DNA from 3 places in the Variovorax sp. PBL-E5 genome. Region 2 is predicted to be linked to each of the others. Evidence: riboswitches for the same ligand, from Rfam matches in the RefSeq annotation. Region 2 holds a riboswitch; each other region holds the start of a gene.
What was found. Region 2 has a riboswitch for glycine ahead of WDLP6_RS21050 (D-amino acid dehydrogenase). Riboswitches for the same ligand answer to the same signal wherever they lie in the genome.
Positions count from the first base shown of each region.

Region 1 (5,298 bases), 2.2 Mb from region 2:
GGTCGAGCGCGAGATCCTTGTCGCTCAGGCTGCGGATGTAGCGCAGCATCGCGGTCTCGCTCTTGTGGGTGTTGAACACCGGATGCACGAGGAAGGCGCTGGTGCGGCGCAGGTCCTCGGGAATGCGCGAGACGACCGAGCCCGCGAGTTCGTCGAAGCGCGGCATCGGCGTGCCCGTCGGCACGAAGAGCGCCCACAGCGTCTCGATGTCGGCGCGCGTGGTGGTCTCGTCGAGCGAGATGCCCAGGTGATGCTGCAGCCCCTGACGCAGGTTGATGCTGGCGGCGTGCGCGCGCTCCAGGATCTTCGGCGCGTCGTCGCCGATCTTGACGGTGAGGGTGTCGAAGGCGCTGCCGTTGACCAGTTCACGGCCCATCTGCTCGAGGCCGGTCGCCAGCACGGCGGTGAGCGCGGCCACGCGTTGCGCGATGCGGCGCAGCCCATCGGGCCCGTGGTAGGCCGCATACATGCTGGCCACCACCGCGGGCAGCACCTGTGCCGTGCAGATGTTGGAGGTGGCCTTCTCGCGCCGGATGTGCTGCTCGCGCGTCTGCAGCGCGAGCCGGTAGGCGGGCTGGCCGTGCGTATCGACGCTCACGCCCACCAGGCGGCCGGGCAGCGAGCGCTTGAACGCGTCGCGGCAGGCCAGGTAGGCCGCATGCGGGCCGCCGTTGCACATCGGCATGCCGAAGCGCTGCGTGGTGCCGCAGACGATGTCGGCATCCCATTCGCCGGGCGGCGCCAGCAGCGTGAGCGCCAGCAGGTCGGCCGCAACGCAGAAGGCGGCCTCGCACTGGTGCGCATGGCCGGCCAGCGGACGCAGGTCATGCACCTGGCCGGTGGTGGCGGGGTACTGCGCCAGCACGCCGAAGAAGGCGCCGCTGGCCATCAGGTGCGGCAGGGTTTCCGACACCGTGCTGACCCGGACCTCGATGCCGAGCGGCACGGCGCGCGTGCGGATCACCTCGATGGTCTGCGGGTGGCAGTCGCCCGACACCAGGAACACGTTGCTCTTGCTCTTGACGCTGCGCCGCGCCAGCGTCATCGCCTCGGCCGCCGCGGTGGCCTCGTCGAGCATCGAGGCGTTGGCGATCGCCATGCCCGTGAGGTCGCAGACCATGGTCTGGAAGTTGAGCAGCGCCTCCATGCGGCCCTGCGAGATCTCGGCCTGGTAGGGCGTGTAGGCGGTGTACCAGGCGGGGTTTTCCAGCACGTTGCGCAGGATCACGCCGGGCGTGTGGGTGCCGTAGTAGCCCTGGCCGATGAAGCTGCGCGCCACCTTGTTCTTGACCGCGATGGCCTTGAGCTCGGCCAGCGCGTCGGCCTCCGTCGCCGGCGCCGGCAGACGCATCGGTGCGCGGCGGCGGATGGCCGGCGGCACGATGCCGTCGATCAGTTCGGCGCGCGACTTCGAGCCGATGGCGGACAGCATGGGTGCCTCGTCGGCGGCTTCGATGCCGATGTGGCGGGCAATGAATTCCTCGGCGTTCTCGAGATAGCGCAGCGAGGGTAAGGAGGTCTGGACGGGCGTCGGCATGGAGGGCAGTCGTGCGGTCGGGCAGGGAGGGGGCGAATCAGGCTTCGTCGGCGAATTTCTGATAGGCCGTGGCGTCGAGCAGCGCGTCGAGCTGCGCCGGCTCGCCGAGGCGCACCTTGAAGAACCAGCCGGCACCGGTCGGGTCGCTGTTGGCCAGCGAAGGGTCGGCGCGCAGCGCTTCGTTGACTTCGGTGATCTCGCCCGACACGGGCATGAACACGTCGGCCGCGGCCTTGACCGACTCGACCACGCCGGCGATCTCGCCCTGCGCGAAGGTCTTGCCGATCGGGGGCAGGTCGACGAAGACCACGTCGCCGAGCGCATCCTGCGCATGCAGCGTGATGCCGACCGTGGCGGTGTTGCCGTCCCCGGGCTGGACCCATTCGTGGTCCTTGGTGTACTTGATGGTCATGAAGGAATCTCCTGGAAAAAATGGGCCGCTTGAATGGAAGGAATCGGGTCGAGGCTCAGCCTCTGAAGTAGTGGGCGGGCACGAAGGGCATGGTGCTGACTTCCATCGGCACCGCCTTGCCGCGCACCATGGCCTGGATGCGCGTGCCGGGTTCGGCGTAGGCGAGCGCCACATAGGCCATCGCGACCGGCCGGTCGACCGTGGGGCCGAGCAGGCCGCTGGTCACGTGGCCGATCGGCTGGCCTTCGAAGGATTCGAGCAGCGTGCCGTCGCGCACCGGCACGCGTTCCAGCGCCACCAGGCCGACGCGCTTGCGCTTGAGCGTGTGGTGGTCGAGGTGGCCGGCCGTGCCGCTGGCGGCGACGAGTTGCGCCAGCACCTTCGCGGCGCCGGGAAAGCCGCCCTCGCGCGCGCCGCCGGCGCGGCGCACCTTCTGCATCGCCCACCCGAGCGAGGCCTCGACCGGCGTGGTCGTCTCGTCGATGTCGTTGCCGTAGAGGCACAGCCCCGCTTCGAGCCGCAGCGAATTGCGTGCGCCCAGGCCGACGGGCTTGACCTCGGCCTGCGCGAGCAGCAGGCGGGCCAGCGCCTCGGCGTCCTGCGCGGCGACCGAGATCTCGAAGCCGTCCTCGCCGGTGTAGCCGCTGCGCGTGACGAAGGCGGCGATGCCGCCGATCTGCACCGCACCGCCGGTCATGAAGACGAAGCGCTCGATCCCTGGCGACAGCCGCGCCAGCGTCGCCGCAGCCTGTGGCCCCTGCAGCGCCAGCAGGGCGTGGTCGGGCAGGGGCTGCACCTGGCAGCGTGCGCCGATCTTCACGGTGATGTGGGCGATGTCGGCCTTCTTGCAGGCGCCGTTGACGATCACGAAGAGCGAATCCTTGCCTTCGTTGAAGAACATCAGGTCGTCGAGGATGCCGCCGTCGTCGTTCAGCAGCAGGCCGTAGCGCTGCCGGCCGGCCGCCAGCCCGACGACGTCGACCGGCATCAGGGTTTCGAACGCGGCCGCGGCGTCGGGACCGACCAGCCGGAGCTGGCCCATGTGCGAGATGTCGAACAGGCCGGCGGCACTGCGCGTGTGCTTGTGCTCGGCCATCAGGCCGGCCGGGTACTGCACGGGCATCGAATAGCCGGCGAAGGGCACCATGCGTGCGCCGAGTTCCACGTGCAGGTCGTACAGCGGTGTCTTCTGAAGATCGTCACCGGATGCGGATGCGGATGAGGAGGCCAAGGCACTCTCCAAAAGGGGCAGTCTCGTTCCATGGCGCGAGCCATGGGCCACCCCTGCTGTCCGCTTTACCTGAGAGATTCGCCCCACGATCGGGGTTTGCTCCTTCGGTGGACGGCCCTGCGCTTGCGCGGCGGGCCGGCTCTCTCCAGCAAGGAAACGCGCGAAAAAGATCGGCGCTTCGTCAGTCCTTTTGCCTGAGCGTTCGGGCCCGTGGATCGGTGGGACCTGCGCCTTCGGCGGCTCCGCGGGGCGGGGCTCTCTCCTGACCCTGGTGAGTGTAAGGGATCGGTGGCGCCCGGCGCCGCCGATCGGTTCAATGCAGGGGCAGGGCGGGCAGCAGCTTGTCGATGCGCTCGCGGATCGATTCGGCGCGCTCGGCGCCGGCGGCCTGCTCGATCGCCTCGAGCATGGCGTTGGCCGTCGCCAGCATCGATTCGCGGTCGCGCGCTGCGCGCAAGGCCTCACGGAAGCGTTCGGCCAGCGGCGGGTCGCGCCGCACGAACATGCGCTCGCAGAGGTCGAACAGGAACATCCGCGTGGTGGCGAGCGACCGCTTGCCGTCGAAGACATCGGCGGCGACGGCCACGGCGGGTTCGGGCTGCGGGGCCGGCTGGCGGTGCTGCAGATAGCCGGTGTCCATCAACTGGGCCGCGACGCGGCTGGCCTGCTCGCGGCCGCCGAAGAGCTCGCCGAAGTCGGTCACCGAGCGATGGCCGTTGGCCATCAGCAGCAGGGCGCGCTCACGCTGGCCGAGGGTCCGGCGGCCGGGCTGGAGTTCTTGATGGGCCTTGTCGGTCTTGATGAGGAACATGGGATGCTGGCTTGCGGGCGAGCCTTGCAGCATCGGGGGTGGGTGTGACGGCTTTGTGAATGGGTGATTCGAAGGGTGCGATTTCTGTTGAGGCTGTCGGCCGGGGCGAATTCCCGGCTCCGGCCTCACGTCACGCGCAACGCACAGTTCAAAGGCCCGGTGCCCCCACCCCAACCCTCCCCCAGAGGAGGAGGGAGAAAGCCCGTCACATGCCGACGTAGTTCGGCCCGCCGCCGCCCTCGGGCGTCACCCACACGATGTTCTGCGTCGGATCCTTGATGTCGCAGGTCTTGCAATGCACGCAGTTCTGCGCATTGATCTGCAGGCGCTCCTTGCCGCCCTCATCCGGCACGAACTCGTACACGCCGGCGGGACAGTAGCGGCTCTCGGGGCCGGCGTAGTCGGGCAGGTTGATCCGGGTCGGCACCGTCGCGTCCTTGAGCGTCAGGTGCGCGGGCTGGTTCTCTTCGTGGTTGGTGTTGCTCACGAAGACCGACGACAGCCGGTCGAAGGTGAGCTTGTTGTCCGGTTTCGGGTAGGCGATCTTCTTGCTGGCCGATGCCCGCTTGAGGCGCTGGTGATCGGCCTCGGTGCGGTGAATCGTCCATGGGATGTGGCCGCGCAGCACGAACTGCTCGATGCCGGTCATCACCGTGCCGACCGCCAGGCCCTTCTTGAACCACTGCTTGAAGTTGCGTGCCTTGTTGAGTTCGGTGCGCAGCCAGCTCTTCTCGAAGGCCGCGGGGTAGGCCGTGAGTTCGTCGTGCTGCCGGCCGGCCATCACGGCCTCGTAGGCCGCGTCGGCCACCAGCATGCCGGTCTTGATGGCGGCATGGCTGCCCTTGATGCGGCTCGCGTTCAGGTAGCCGGCCTCGCAGCCGACCAGCGCGCCGCCGGGGAACACCGTCTTGGGCAGCGAGAGCAGGCCGCCGGCGGTGATCGCGCGTGCGCCGTAGCTCAGGCGCTTGGGCGCCTTGAGGCCCTTGTCCTGGCCTTCGAAATACCAGCGGATGTTGGGATGCGTCTTGAAGCGCTGGAACTCCTCGAAGGGGCTCATGTAGGGGTTCTGGTAGTCGAGCCCGACCACGTAGCCGATGATCAGCTGGTTGTTCTCGGCGTGGTAGACGAAGGAGCCGCCATAGGTGTCCGACGGCAGCGGCCAGCCTGCGGTGTGGATGGCCAGGCCCGGCTCGTGGCGCGCGGGATCGATCTCCCACAGTTCCTTGATGCCGATGCCGTAGGCCTGCGGATCCTTGCCCTCGTCCAGCTTGTACTTCGCGATCAGCTGGCGCCCGAGATGGCCGCGC
Region 1 covers NZ_LR594671.1:2,183,535-2,188,832, forward strand. The annotation lists gene gcvP (aminomethyl-transferring glycine dehydrogenase) at 1-1,537, opposite strand, end outside; gene gcvH (glycine cleavage system protein GcvH) at 1,575-1,949, opposite strand; gene gcvT (glycine cleavage system aminomethyltransferase GcvT) at 2,005-3,180, opposite strand; glycine riboswitch at 3,227-3,339, opposite strand; glycine riboswitch at 3,357-3,455, opposite strand; gene WDLP6_RS10700 (hypothetical protein) at 3,494-3,991, opposite strand; gene WDLP6_RS10705 (electron transfer flavoprotein-ubiquinone oxidoreductase) at 4,197-5,298, opposite strand, start outside.
Region 1: linked by a shared signal. The riboswitch ahead of gcvT (glycine cleavage system aminomethyltransferase GcvT) and the one ahead of WDLP6_RS21050 (D-amino acid dehydrogenase) in region 2 are both predicted to bind glycine.

Region 2 (5,298 bases):
CGTGCCGTGGCCGGTGTTGAGGAACAGGTTCGGCAACCGGGTGGCGCCGATCAGCGGCACGTTGCTCGGCGTGGCGGGGCGCAGCCCGGTCCAGAACTGGGCCTGCGTCGTGTCGCCGGCGCCGGGGAACAGCTGCTCGACGCGCCGCACGATGGCCTCGCAGCGCACGCGGTTCAGGTCGCGGTCGTAGCCGTTGAGTTCGGCCGTGCCGGCGATGCGCATGCGGTCGCCCGTGGCCGAGGTGTAGCGCGAGAACACCAGCTTGTATTCGTCGTCGGTGAGCGAGACCTGATAGGCCTTCGAGGCATCGATGACCGGCAGCGTGACCGAATAGCCCTTGGCCGGATAGATCGGCAGCCGGATGCCCAACGGCGCCGCATAGAGGGGGCTGAGCGAGCCCATCGCGAGCACGAAGGCATCGCCGCGGATGCGCTGGAAGCGGCCTTCGCTGTCGGTCGCCTCGACGTGGTCGATGCTGCCGCCGGCCTCGCGGATCGCGGTCACCGTGTGGCTCATGAGGAACCTCACACCGGCCGCCTGGCAGAGCTTGACCAGCTCGCGCGCGAAGCGGTTGGCGTCGCCCGACTCGTCCTCGGCCGTGTAGGTGGCGCCGGCCAGCTGCGGGCGGATATGAGCCAGCGCGGGTTCGAGCCGCACGGCTTCGTCGGCCGAGATCACCTGGCGTTCGCAGCCGAGTGCGCGCATCTGCTCGGCGGGCTTGAGCGCGCCATCGAATTCCTTTTGGGTCGTGTAGAAGTGCAGGATGCCCTGCGTGCGCTGCTCGTAGTCGAGGCCGGTGTCGCGGCGCAGCTGCTGCAGCGTCGCGCGGCTGTAGGTGCCCAGCCGCACGATCTGCTCGATGTTGTGGCGGGTGCGCGCCGGCGTGCATTCACGCAGGAACTGCAGGCCCCAGAGCCACTGCCGCATGTCGGCGCGGAAGCGAAAGAGCAGGGGTGCGTCTTCCTTGCCGAGCCATTGCAGCACCTTGAGCGGCGCGCTCGGGTTGGCCCAGGGCTCGGCATGGCTGACCGAGATCTGGCCGCCGTTGGCGAAGCTGGTTTCGGCGGCCGGCGTGGCCTGCCGGTCGATCACGGTCACGTCGTGGCCGAGTTGCTGGAGGTAGTAGGCCGAGGTGACGCCGAGCAGGCCGGCGCCGAGAACGATCACGCGCATGTCAAGAACCCCTTCGAGGTTTTGGCGCTCGAACACGGCGAAACGGATGCTGCAAAAAGAAAAGCAACCGGAACGCATGTTCAAGTTGCCGCTCCCCCTGTCCTCGGTACCTGAGAGATTCACCCTCTGCGGCGCAGCGGGCTTGCTCCTTCGGTGCATCACGTGGCGTGATGGCTCTCCAGACGGCTCTGACGATGGTTGCAGTACGGGCTCATCACGTGAGCCGACCTGAGCGTTTATGGGAGTTTGCGCCTTCGGTGAGGCCGCTCGCGCGGCCTGCTCTCCTGCGAGCGCGAGTCTAACCGAAGCAGGGCGCGCGGTCGATGAGCGCGTGCGACGCGATGCATCACTTCGCGCGATGCCTCGCATCCAAAGGAACGATTTTTTCTTTCGTCCACGGCCTTCGACAATTTTCGCTTCTGCCCTATCGGATATCGAAACGCGAAGCGACCATGAACAGCTCTTCTCTTTTGCACGTGACGGTGAGCGCCGTCCGCCGCGAAGCCCGGCACATCGTGAGCCTCGAGCTGCGTCCGCGCACGCGAGAAGCGTTGCCGGTCTTCGAGCCCGGGGCGCACATCGACCTGCACCTGGCGCCGGATCTGGTCCGCAGCTACTCGCTGCTGAACCCGGACACCGAAGGCGATCGCTACCGGATCGCCATCCTCAACGACAGGAACAGCCGCGGCGGATCGCGCCATGTCCACGAGCGGCTCGCGGTCGGGTCGATGCTGGACATCTCGCCGCCGCGCAATCATTTCCCGCTGAATACCGAAGCGTCGAGGTCGGTCCTGCTGGCGGGCGGCATCGGCATCACGCCGATCCTCGCCATGCACGAGCGGCTCGCGGCGCTGGGCAAGCCGGCGTCGCTGCTGTACTGCGCGCGGTCCCGGCCGGAGGCAGCATTCTGCGAACGGCTCGGGTCGTCGAAGAGCGTCAGCTTCCACTTCGACGAAGAGCAGGGAAGGCCGCCCGATCTGCGCGAATTCCTCTCGGGCGAACCGGCGGCGAGCGATTTCTATTGCTGCGGGCCGGCGCCGATGATTGCTGCCTTCGAACGCATCTGCGAGGAACTCGGCTTCAGGAAGGTCCATGTCGAACGCTTTGCGGCGGATGCGGGGCACGGGGTGTCGCGGCAGCAGCATCCCTACACGGTGACGCTGGCGCGCACCGGCCGGACCCTTGCCGTACAGCCGGGCGTCGCGCTGCTCGATGCCCTGCACCAAGCCGGCATCGACGCCGATTGCGGTTGCCGCGAGGGCGTCTGCCGCGCCTGCGAGACACGGGTGCTCGAGGGCATTCCGGCGCACCGGGATTCGGTGCTCTCGAGCGAGGAGCGCGCTTCGAACCGGACGATGATGGTTTGCGTGTCGGGCTGCGTCGGCGAACACCTCGTTCTCGATCTTTGAGCCGGTCATCGGCAGGAAACCCCTGTCCAGCGCCTGCAGCCAGGGCAGCGCTTCCCGCCGCTCGGCCGCTCTGCCAGCCGCCGAGGCAGACAAAACACCCCTTAAAACGCGCCCCCGTGTGAAATGCATCACGTGAAATGATTAGTTCTTAGGTACTACATGTAATTACAATTGGCTACATGAAGTCACATGCAGGCCACCGTTCGATGGGGAGGCAGGGAAACCTGGCCTTCGGATCGTTCGTCGGATAAAAGCCGATGCTCTACAGCCTGCTCCAACGCCTCGCCCTGGGCCCGCTGCCCATGACGTTCACGAATGCCCAGGAGATCGAGCACCTGCGCACGCTCAGGGACGGCGGCTGGGTCAAGGTCTCTTTCACGCCGGGCGCCAGGCCGGGCCAGGGGACAGCGACGGTGACCGAACTGACCGCCCTGGGCAGGGTGGCCATGCGCTTCATTCCACCTGAGTAGGAGCAAGTCATGCGAGCACTCGTCTGCACCCTGGTCGGCCTTGCCGTCTTTGCCGGTTGTACCGCCGCCTGGTGGTTCTATTGGCCGGTGTGGCAGGTCGAGATGCAGGTCAAGCGCAAGCTCCCCGCGTCCGGTGTCGCGGCGTTCTCGAACGTGACCTACAACCGCAGCACCCGCACGGGTTGCGGCTACCTGAACGCCACCGGCGCGCCCCGCGCGGAAATGCACTTCATCCTGATGCCGGACGGCAGCCTGAAGTTCGACCCCGACGAGCGGGTCCAGGGCTCGACGCTGCAGCAGCTCGAGGTGCTGCGCAGGCACGTCGACTACCTCGCGCTGGTCTACGCCCGCTGCGCGCCAACCTGAGCGCGGGGCAGCGGCTTGGGCGCCGCTTTCATGCGAGAAAGAGTGGGTCGGGGTATAAATCCCGGCCGGTCCGAAACCGGTACCACGACAACAACAGTTTGGAGACCGCATGAATTCGCTCGAGCAGAGAACCTTATCCAAAGTCGGCTGGCGCCTGTTGCCGCTGCTGATGATCAGTTACTTCATCGCCTACCTGGACCGCGTGAACCTGGGCTTCGCCGGCGCCTCGATGTCCAAGGACATGGGCTTCACGAGCGCCATCTTCGGCAGCGCGGCGGGCATCTTCTTCATTGCCTATTTCCTCTTCGAGGTGCCGAGCAACCTGGCGCTGGAACGCTTCGGCGCACGCCGCTGGATCGCGCGCATCATGTTCAGCTGGGGCCTGATCTCCGCGGCCCAGGCCTGGGTGGGCGGCGCGACGAGTTTCAACGTCGTGCGCTTCCTGCTCGGCATTGCCGAAGCCGGATTCTTTCCCGGCGTGATCTTCTACATCACGCTCTGGTTTCCGGCCGCGTACCGCGCCCGCATCGTGGGCTGGTTCATGTTCGCCATTCCGATCTCCACCGTGATCGGTTCGCCCATTTCCGGCTACATCCTCAACATGGAGGGCGTCGGCGGCTTGCACGGCTGGCAATGGCTGTTCATCCTCGAAGCGATTCCCGCGCTGGTGCTGACCTTCTTCGTGCTCATGTACCTGCCCGATCGGCCGAAGGACGCGAAGTGGCTGGCGCCCGAGGAGCGCGACTGGTTGCAGCAGACGCTCGATGCGGAGCAGCGCAATCGCGAATCCATCCACAAGATCTCGTGGACGCAGTCGCTGTTCAACTGGCGCGTGATCGCCCTGGGCTTCGTCTACATGGGCATCACGGTGCCGCTCTATGGCCTGGGCTTCTTCCTGCCGCAGATCATCAAGGGCTTCGGCGGTCTCGGCAATGTCGAGATCGGCTTCATCAATGCCTTCCCATACCTCGTCGGCGCGATCGCCATGCTGTTCTGGACTCGCTGGTCCGACGCGCGGCGCGAACGCAAGTGGTTCGTGCTGGTGCCGCTGGCCTGCATCTTCGCCGGCCTGGTGGCCGCGGCGGAAATCAGCGCCCCGGTGCCGAAGATGGCTGCCGTCACGTTGGCCGCTTTCGGCATCTTCAGCGCATTGCCGGTGTTCTGGACGCTGCCCACCGCTTTCCTGAGCGGCATCGCCGCGGCGGCCGGCATCGCGTGGATCAACTCCATCGGCAACCTCGGCGGCTACATCGGCCCGACGATCTTCGGCATGCTGAAGGACAGGATGGGCAACGACTTCTATGCCGTGTTGTTCCTGGCGCTGCTGCCGGTCGTTGCCTTCGTGCTCGTGCTGCTCATCGGGCACGATCCGCGTGGGGAACAGGCGGCAGAGCCGGTGCGCGCCTGAGTCAATCGACGAACCCGACGCGTTGCCCGCGGGCGAACGCGTTGATGTTGTCGAACGCCATTCCGAAGTAGCGCTCGTAGTTGTCGCGCTCGACATAGCCCAGATGCGGCGTGCACAGCGCCTGCGGCAGGGCGAGCAGCGGATGCGCGGCGCCGAGCACGGGCTCGCTTTCATACACGTCGACCGCCGCGAAGCCGGGCCGTCCCGCGCAGAGTGCAGCAGCGAGTGCGCCTTCGGCGACGAGTTCGGCGCGGCTGGTGTTGACCAGCAGGGCCGACGGTTTCATCCGTGCGAGGTCGTGCGCCGTGACGATGCCCCGCGTCTGGGTATTCAGCCGCACGTGCAGGCTGATCACATCGCTGTCGGCAAAGAAGCTCGCGCGCGAGGGAGCCACTTCGAAGCCATCGGCACGTGCCGCAGCGGTCGAGTCCTCGCGGCCCCAGACCCAGACCGCCATGCCGAAGGCACGGCC
Region 2 covers NZ_LR594671.1:4,340,312-4,345,609, reverse strand. The annotation lists gene WDLP6_RS21050 (D-amino acid dehydrogenase) at 1-1,173, opposite strand, end outside; glycine riboswitch at 1,261-1,365, opposite strand; glycine riboswitch at 1,381-1,470, opposite strand; gene WDLP6_RS21045 (PDR/VanB family oxidoreductase) at 1,626-2,582, shown strand; gene WDLP6_RS21040 (hypothetical protein) at 2,885-3,052, shown strand; gene WDLP6_RS21035 (hypothetical protein) at 3,062-3,418, shown strand; gene WDLP6_RS21030 (MFS transporter) at 3,528-4,826, shown strand; gene WDLP6_RS21025 (D-2-hydroxyacid dehydrogenase family protein) at 4,828-5,298, opposite strand, start outside.

Region 3 (5,298 bases), 3.8 Mb from region 2:
GCTGAAGGTGCCCGCGATGGCCCAGCCGCTGGCCGATGCGGTCGGCAAGGCCATGGGCGCCGCACCCGGCAAGCCGGCACGCAAGACGCCCGCGGCCGCCGCGAAGAAGCCATCCGCCGCAGCCAGGCCGGCGGCGCGCAAGCGCTGACGAAGAGGTCGAACGGACCAGACAGAGAAAGCCGAGGCCATGAAACTGTTTCCCTCCGGTCATGCCACCCATCCGCAGTGGCGCATGGCGGCCGGGCTCGTGCTCGCCCAGCTGCGCGCGCAGATGGCGCTGCCCGACTACGCACGCGCACCCACGCTGGGCCTGCTCTACATCACCGACCACTACGCGGCCGATGCGCAGGAGATCCTCGATCACCTCGGCGCCGAGCTGCCCGAGATCACCGACTGGTCCGGCACGGTGGGCGTGGGCGTGGCGGCCAACAATGCCGAGTACTTCGACGAACCCGCGTTGAGCGTGATGCTGTGCCAGCTGCCGAGCGACCAGTACCGCGTGTTCTCCGGCGTCGCGCCTCTGGCCAGTTCCGAGACGAGCGGCTTTGCGCCGCACACGGCGCTCGTGCATGCCGACCCCGCCACGCAGGATCTCACCGAGCTGATCGCGGAAATGGCCGGGCGCACCGACACCGGCTATCTGTTCGGCGGTCTGTCGTCGGGGCGTGGCGGCGCCCTGCAGTTCGCCATCGGCGGCAACGGCAACATCCGCGGCCATGGCGCGGCGGGCGGCGTGTTCTCGGGCGGCCTCTCGGGCGTGGTGTTCGGCGAAGGCGTGCGGCTGGTCTCGCGCGTCACGCAGGGCTGTCAGCCGGTGTCGCGCGAACGCGAGATCACCGAAGCCGACGGCAACCTGCTGCTCAAGCTCGACGGCGAACCGGCGCTCGACGTGCTGCTGGCCGATCTGCATGTGTCGCTCGACATGCCGCAGCAGGCGATCGACGCGGTGCGCGCCACGCTGGTCGGTCTCGCCGATGCGGGCAGCGACGGCATCCGGCGCACCGGCGACCTGGGCGCCGACGTGCTGGTGCGGCACATCATCGGGCTCGATCCGACGCGTCGCGGCGTGGCGATCGCCGACGTCGCCGAAGCCGGCATGCGCATGACCTTCTGCCGCCGCAATGCGCAGGCGGCGCGCGCCGATCTCATGCGTGTCTGTGCCGAGATCCGCGAGGAACTCGAACCCGAGGAGCAGACGCTGGCGACGGCGCGCGCGGTCGCGGCCGGCGAGGCCGAGGCCGCGCCCCATCCCGCACGCCGCATCGCGGGCGCGGTGTACGTGAGCTGCTCCGGCCGCGGCGGCCCGCATTTCGGCGCGCCCGGCGCGGAGCTGCAGATCGTGCGGCATGCGCTCGGCGACGTGCCGCTGGTCGGCTTCTTCGCGGCCGGCGAGATCGCGCGGCATCACCTGTACGGCTACACCGGCGTGCTGACGGTCTTCATCGGCGCCGATTGAGCGCGAGGCGGCCTGCGCCGGCCTACATGCCGCGGAAGGCGAACTCGAGTTCGGGCCGCAGGCCGCTCATGATCCGGGCGATCGACTTGCCGGCGCCGCAGACGTGCACCCAGCCATGCGCGCCGGGCGCGGTGTTGAGGAACAGGTTGGGCAGCCGCGTCTTGCCGATCATGGGCAGCCCGTTCCGGCTCACCGCATGCCCGACGGTTTCGAGCGTGGCGTGCGCCGTGTCGGCGGCGCCGGGGAACAACTGCTCGAAGCGGCGCAGGATGGCGTCGAAGCGATCGGAGTCGGCTTCGCCTTCCTCGTCGAGGCGGTCGCGCGCGAAGCCCGAGACCCGCAGGGAATCGCCCGCCGGCGTCTCGATGCGCGTGATGCGCAGCTTGCCCTGGCGGTCCCGCAGGGTTACGCGCGGAGCGCGGGCGGCATCCTTGATCGGCATCGTGACGATGTACTCGCGCAGGTGGCGCAGCGGCATCGCGATGCCCAGTTGCTGCGCATGCGGCGCGCCGGCCGCGCCGAGCGCGAGCACATAGGCCTGGGCGCGCATGGCCGTGGGCCGGCCGCCGGCATCGCGCAGTTCGACGTGGTCGATGCGGCCCTCGCGCTCGTGCAGCGACACCACCGTGTGCTTCATCGCGAAGCGGACCCCGGCCGCGCGGCACAGGAAGACGAGGCTGGCCGCGAACTGGGCCGGATCGCGCGCCGGGTCGTCCTGCGTATAGGCCGCGCCGGCGAGGCCTATGCGCATCGCCTGCAGCGCCGGCTCGATGCGCAGCGCGTCCTCGGGCGAGAGCAGGCGTTCTTCGCAGCCCAGCCTGTTCCAGTGCGCGGCGCGGGCCGTGCGGTCCTCGAAAGCGGCAGCGTCCGTGTAAAGGCTCAGCAGGCCTGCGGTGCGCGCGCTCTGGGGCATGCCGGCTTCGTCGCTCAGCGCGCGCACGCTTTCGCGGCTGTAGGCGGCCAGGCGAACGAGATGCTCGAACGGATCGGACTTGCGGCGTTCGCCGATGGCACGGTCGAGCAGCCGGGCCAAGTGCCTTCGCAGGCGGCTGTACAGCGCCGATTCCTTGCGCTTCGTGCCGGCAGGGGATGAGGACAGTGCCGCCGGCTGCGCTGCGGCGCCTTCCTCATGGCGGTTCACGCGGCCGCGCGCCTTGGCCGCGGGGCTCGCGTGCCGGTCGACCACCGTCACCTCGTGGCCCAGCTGTTGCAGGTAGTAGGCCGATGCGACGCCGAGCAGGCCGGCGCCCAGAACAATCACGCGCATGTCCGTATCCTTTGGGGATGGCACGAACGGCGGGTGGCGGCGCGGATGGCGGCCTTCACCCGGGGTTCAGACTGCCGCTCCCCTGTCCTTGTACCTGAGAGATTCACCCGCGTGCGACCCGCAGCGGGCTTGCTCCTTCGGAGCGCCGCGTGCCGCGGCGGCTCTCCAGTCGGCGATTGATCAACAACGATGCAGTGACCGAATCGCCTTCGGCGATTCACCTGAGCGTTCATGGGAGTTTGCGCCATCGGTGGGATGGTGGGGATCATCCGCTTTTCTGCGATCGGTAGTCCAGCGCAGAAACCGGTTTCTTGAATCATGTGGGCGACCCGCTCAAGCCCGGCGCAGGCGCGTGAAAAGCTCGAATTCCCAGTTGCGCATGCCGAGCAGCAAGGTATAGCCCTCGCGTTCCTTGGGCGACAGCTTCTGGTCGGTCTGGTGCTGCTGGGCGAAGTCCTGGGCCACGCGCTGCAGGCGTTCGAGGAAGGCGGGCGCCAGCGAGCGGCTGATCGAGCCGTGGACCAGCAGCAGGCCTTCGGCCGGCCCGTCGAAGCCGCCCTTGTAGTAGTCGAGCACCACGTTCTCGCGGAAGAAATCCATCACCGGGCCATGCGGGCGCCAGCGGAAGGTCTTGGCCAGCTTGAGGCGGTAGCGGTTCAGCGGACGCAGCTCGATGATGCCGATGCGGTCGAGCTGGGCCAGGTAGCCGATGCACTCGGCCTGGCTGATCCGGTAGGCGGTGACGATCTGCTCCAGCGTCCACTGGCTCAGCACGTTGATCGCCACCAGCAGCAGCTTCTTGTCCTTGACCACGGCATTTTCCTGCTCGAGCGTCAGCTCCTTCAGCAAGGGCTGATCGTCGGCCACACGGCGGGCGAGTTCGGCGAAATCGATCTTGAGTGCGCGGCAGATCGCGTCGACCCGCGTGAGCGGCATGTCGCCCTTGGCGAGCATGCGCTTGACGCTGGACTCGGCCATGTCGAGCGACTTGGCGAGATCCGCATAGGTCATGCGGGCATTCTTGAGTTCGTTCTTCAGGGCCTGGACGAGGTCGACGGTGGTGCTCATGGGAAGAGTATTGCCTGTTGATACCAAGGGGCGTTGGAAATTGCTCCGTATCGATTTTCGATGCCCGAGAGGGGGTTGGCAACCTACATTCCGCCCCACCGCCACCCCACGGAGTCCGCCATGTCCCTGCTGTCTTCCCTTTCCCGCCGCGAGCGCGGCCTGCTGTCCGTGTTCGCGTTGCTGACCTTGGTTGCGGTCGCCGGGCCGGATCTGCAAGCGACCGAACTGCCGCCGGCCGTGTTCGCCGATACCCAGGCCTGGCACGGGCTGCCGAACGCGATGGATGTGCTCAGCAACCTGCCCTTCCTGGTCATCGGGCTCTGGGGCCTGCGCTGGCTGCACTGGCTCGACCGGGCGCATGAAGACGTGCTGGATGCGGTGCCGCTGCCGCCATCGATGGTCCATCCGCCGGTCAATGCCCTCGATTGCGCCTGGATGTTCTTCGCCGGCCTGATCCTCACCGCCGCCGGCTCGGCCTTCTACCACCTGCAGCCCGACGACCTGCGCCTGGCGGCGGACCGCGCCGGCATGGCGGTCGCCTTCGCGGGGCTGGTCGGCTTCGCCGTCTGCGAACGGGTCAGTGCACGCGCCGGCTGGCCGGCCGCGTGGTTCGTGCTGGCGGCCGGGCTGCTGGCGGTGGGTGTCTGCGAGGAGACGGGCAACATGCTGCCATGGGGACTGGTCCAGTTCGGCGGCATGGCGCTGGTGCTGACGCTGGCGCTCGGCAGGCCGATGCATGGCGCGGTCGGGCTCAGGCTCGGCTGGGTGGTCTTCTTCTATGCGTTGGCGAAGTTCTTCGAGTTCTCGGACGGCGCGATCTTCCAGGCCACGCATCAGCTGGTATCCGGCCACACGCTCAAGCATCTGACGGCCGCGCTGGCGGGATTGCCCGTGCTCCATGCACTGCAGGCCATGGGTCGTCGGACGCTGCGGCACAATCCGGGCGCGGCCGCAGTGACGGCCTGAGGAACCCGCAAGGGCATTCGCATGACCATCCCTGCCGACGCTTCCCTCGTCCTCGCGCCCGACGCGCCGGCGCACGCCAACCAGTTCGCGTTGCTGGGGCAGCGACGCTTCGCACCCTTCTTCTGGACCCAGTTCGCGGGCGCGGCCAACGACAACCTGTTCAAGTTCGCCTTCACGGTGATGGTGACCTACCAACTCCAGCTCGGCTGGATGCCGCCGGCGATGGCGGGGTTGGCGATCGGTGCGCTCTTCATCCTGCCCTTCCTGCTTTTCTCCGCGACCTCGGGCCAGCTCACCGACAAGTACGACAAGACGAAGATGATCCGCTTCGTGAAGAACCTCGAGATCGTGATCATGGGGATCGCGGCCTGGGGCTTCATGCGTGCGGATGCCGCGGTGCTGCTGGGCTGTGTGTTCCTGATGGGGCTGCATTCGACACTCTTCGGTCCGGTCAAGTACGCCTACCTGCCGCAGGTGCTGGAGGCGCACGAACTCACCGGCGGCAACGGCGTGGTCGAGATGGGGACCTTCGTCGCCATCC
Region 3 covers NZ_LR594671.1:492,373-497,670, forward strand. The annotation lists gene WDLP6_RS02400 (PhaM family polyhydroxyalkanoate granule multifunctional regulatory protein) at 1-148, shown strand, start outside; gene WDLP6_RS02405 (FIST signal transduction protein) at 188-1,456, shown strand; gene WDLP6_RS02410 (FAD-dependent oxidoreductase) at 1,479-2,723, opposite strand; glycine riboswitch at 2,796-2,903, opposite strand; gene WDLP6_RS02415 (helix-turn-helix domain-containing protein) at 3,057-3,791, opposite strand; gene WDLP6_RS02420 (hypothetical protein) at 3,912-4,757, shown strand; gene WDLP6_RS02425 (MFS transporter) at 4,779-5,298, shown strand, end outside.
Region 3: linked by a shared signal. The riboswitch ahead of WDLP6_RS02410 (FAD-dependent oxidoreductase) and the one ahead of WDLP6_RS21050 (D-amino acid dehydrogenase) in region 2 are both predicted to bind glycine.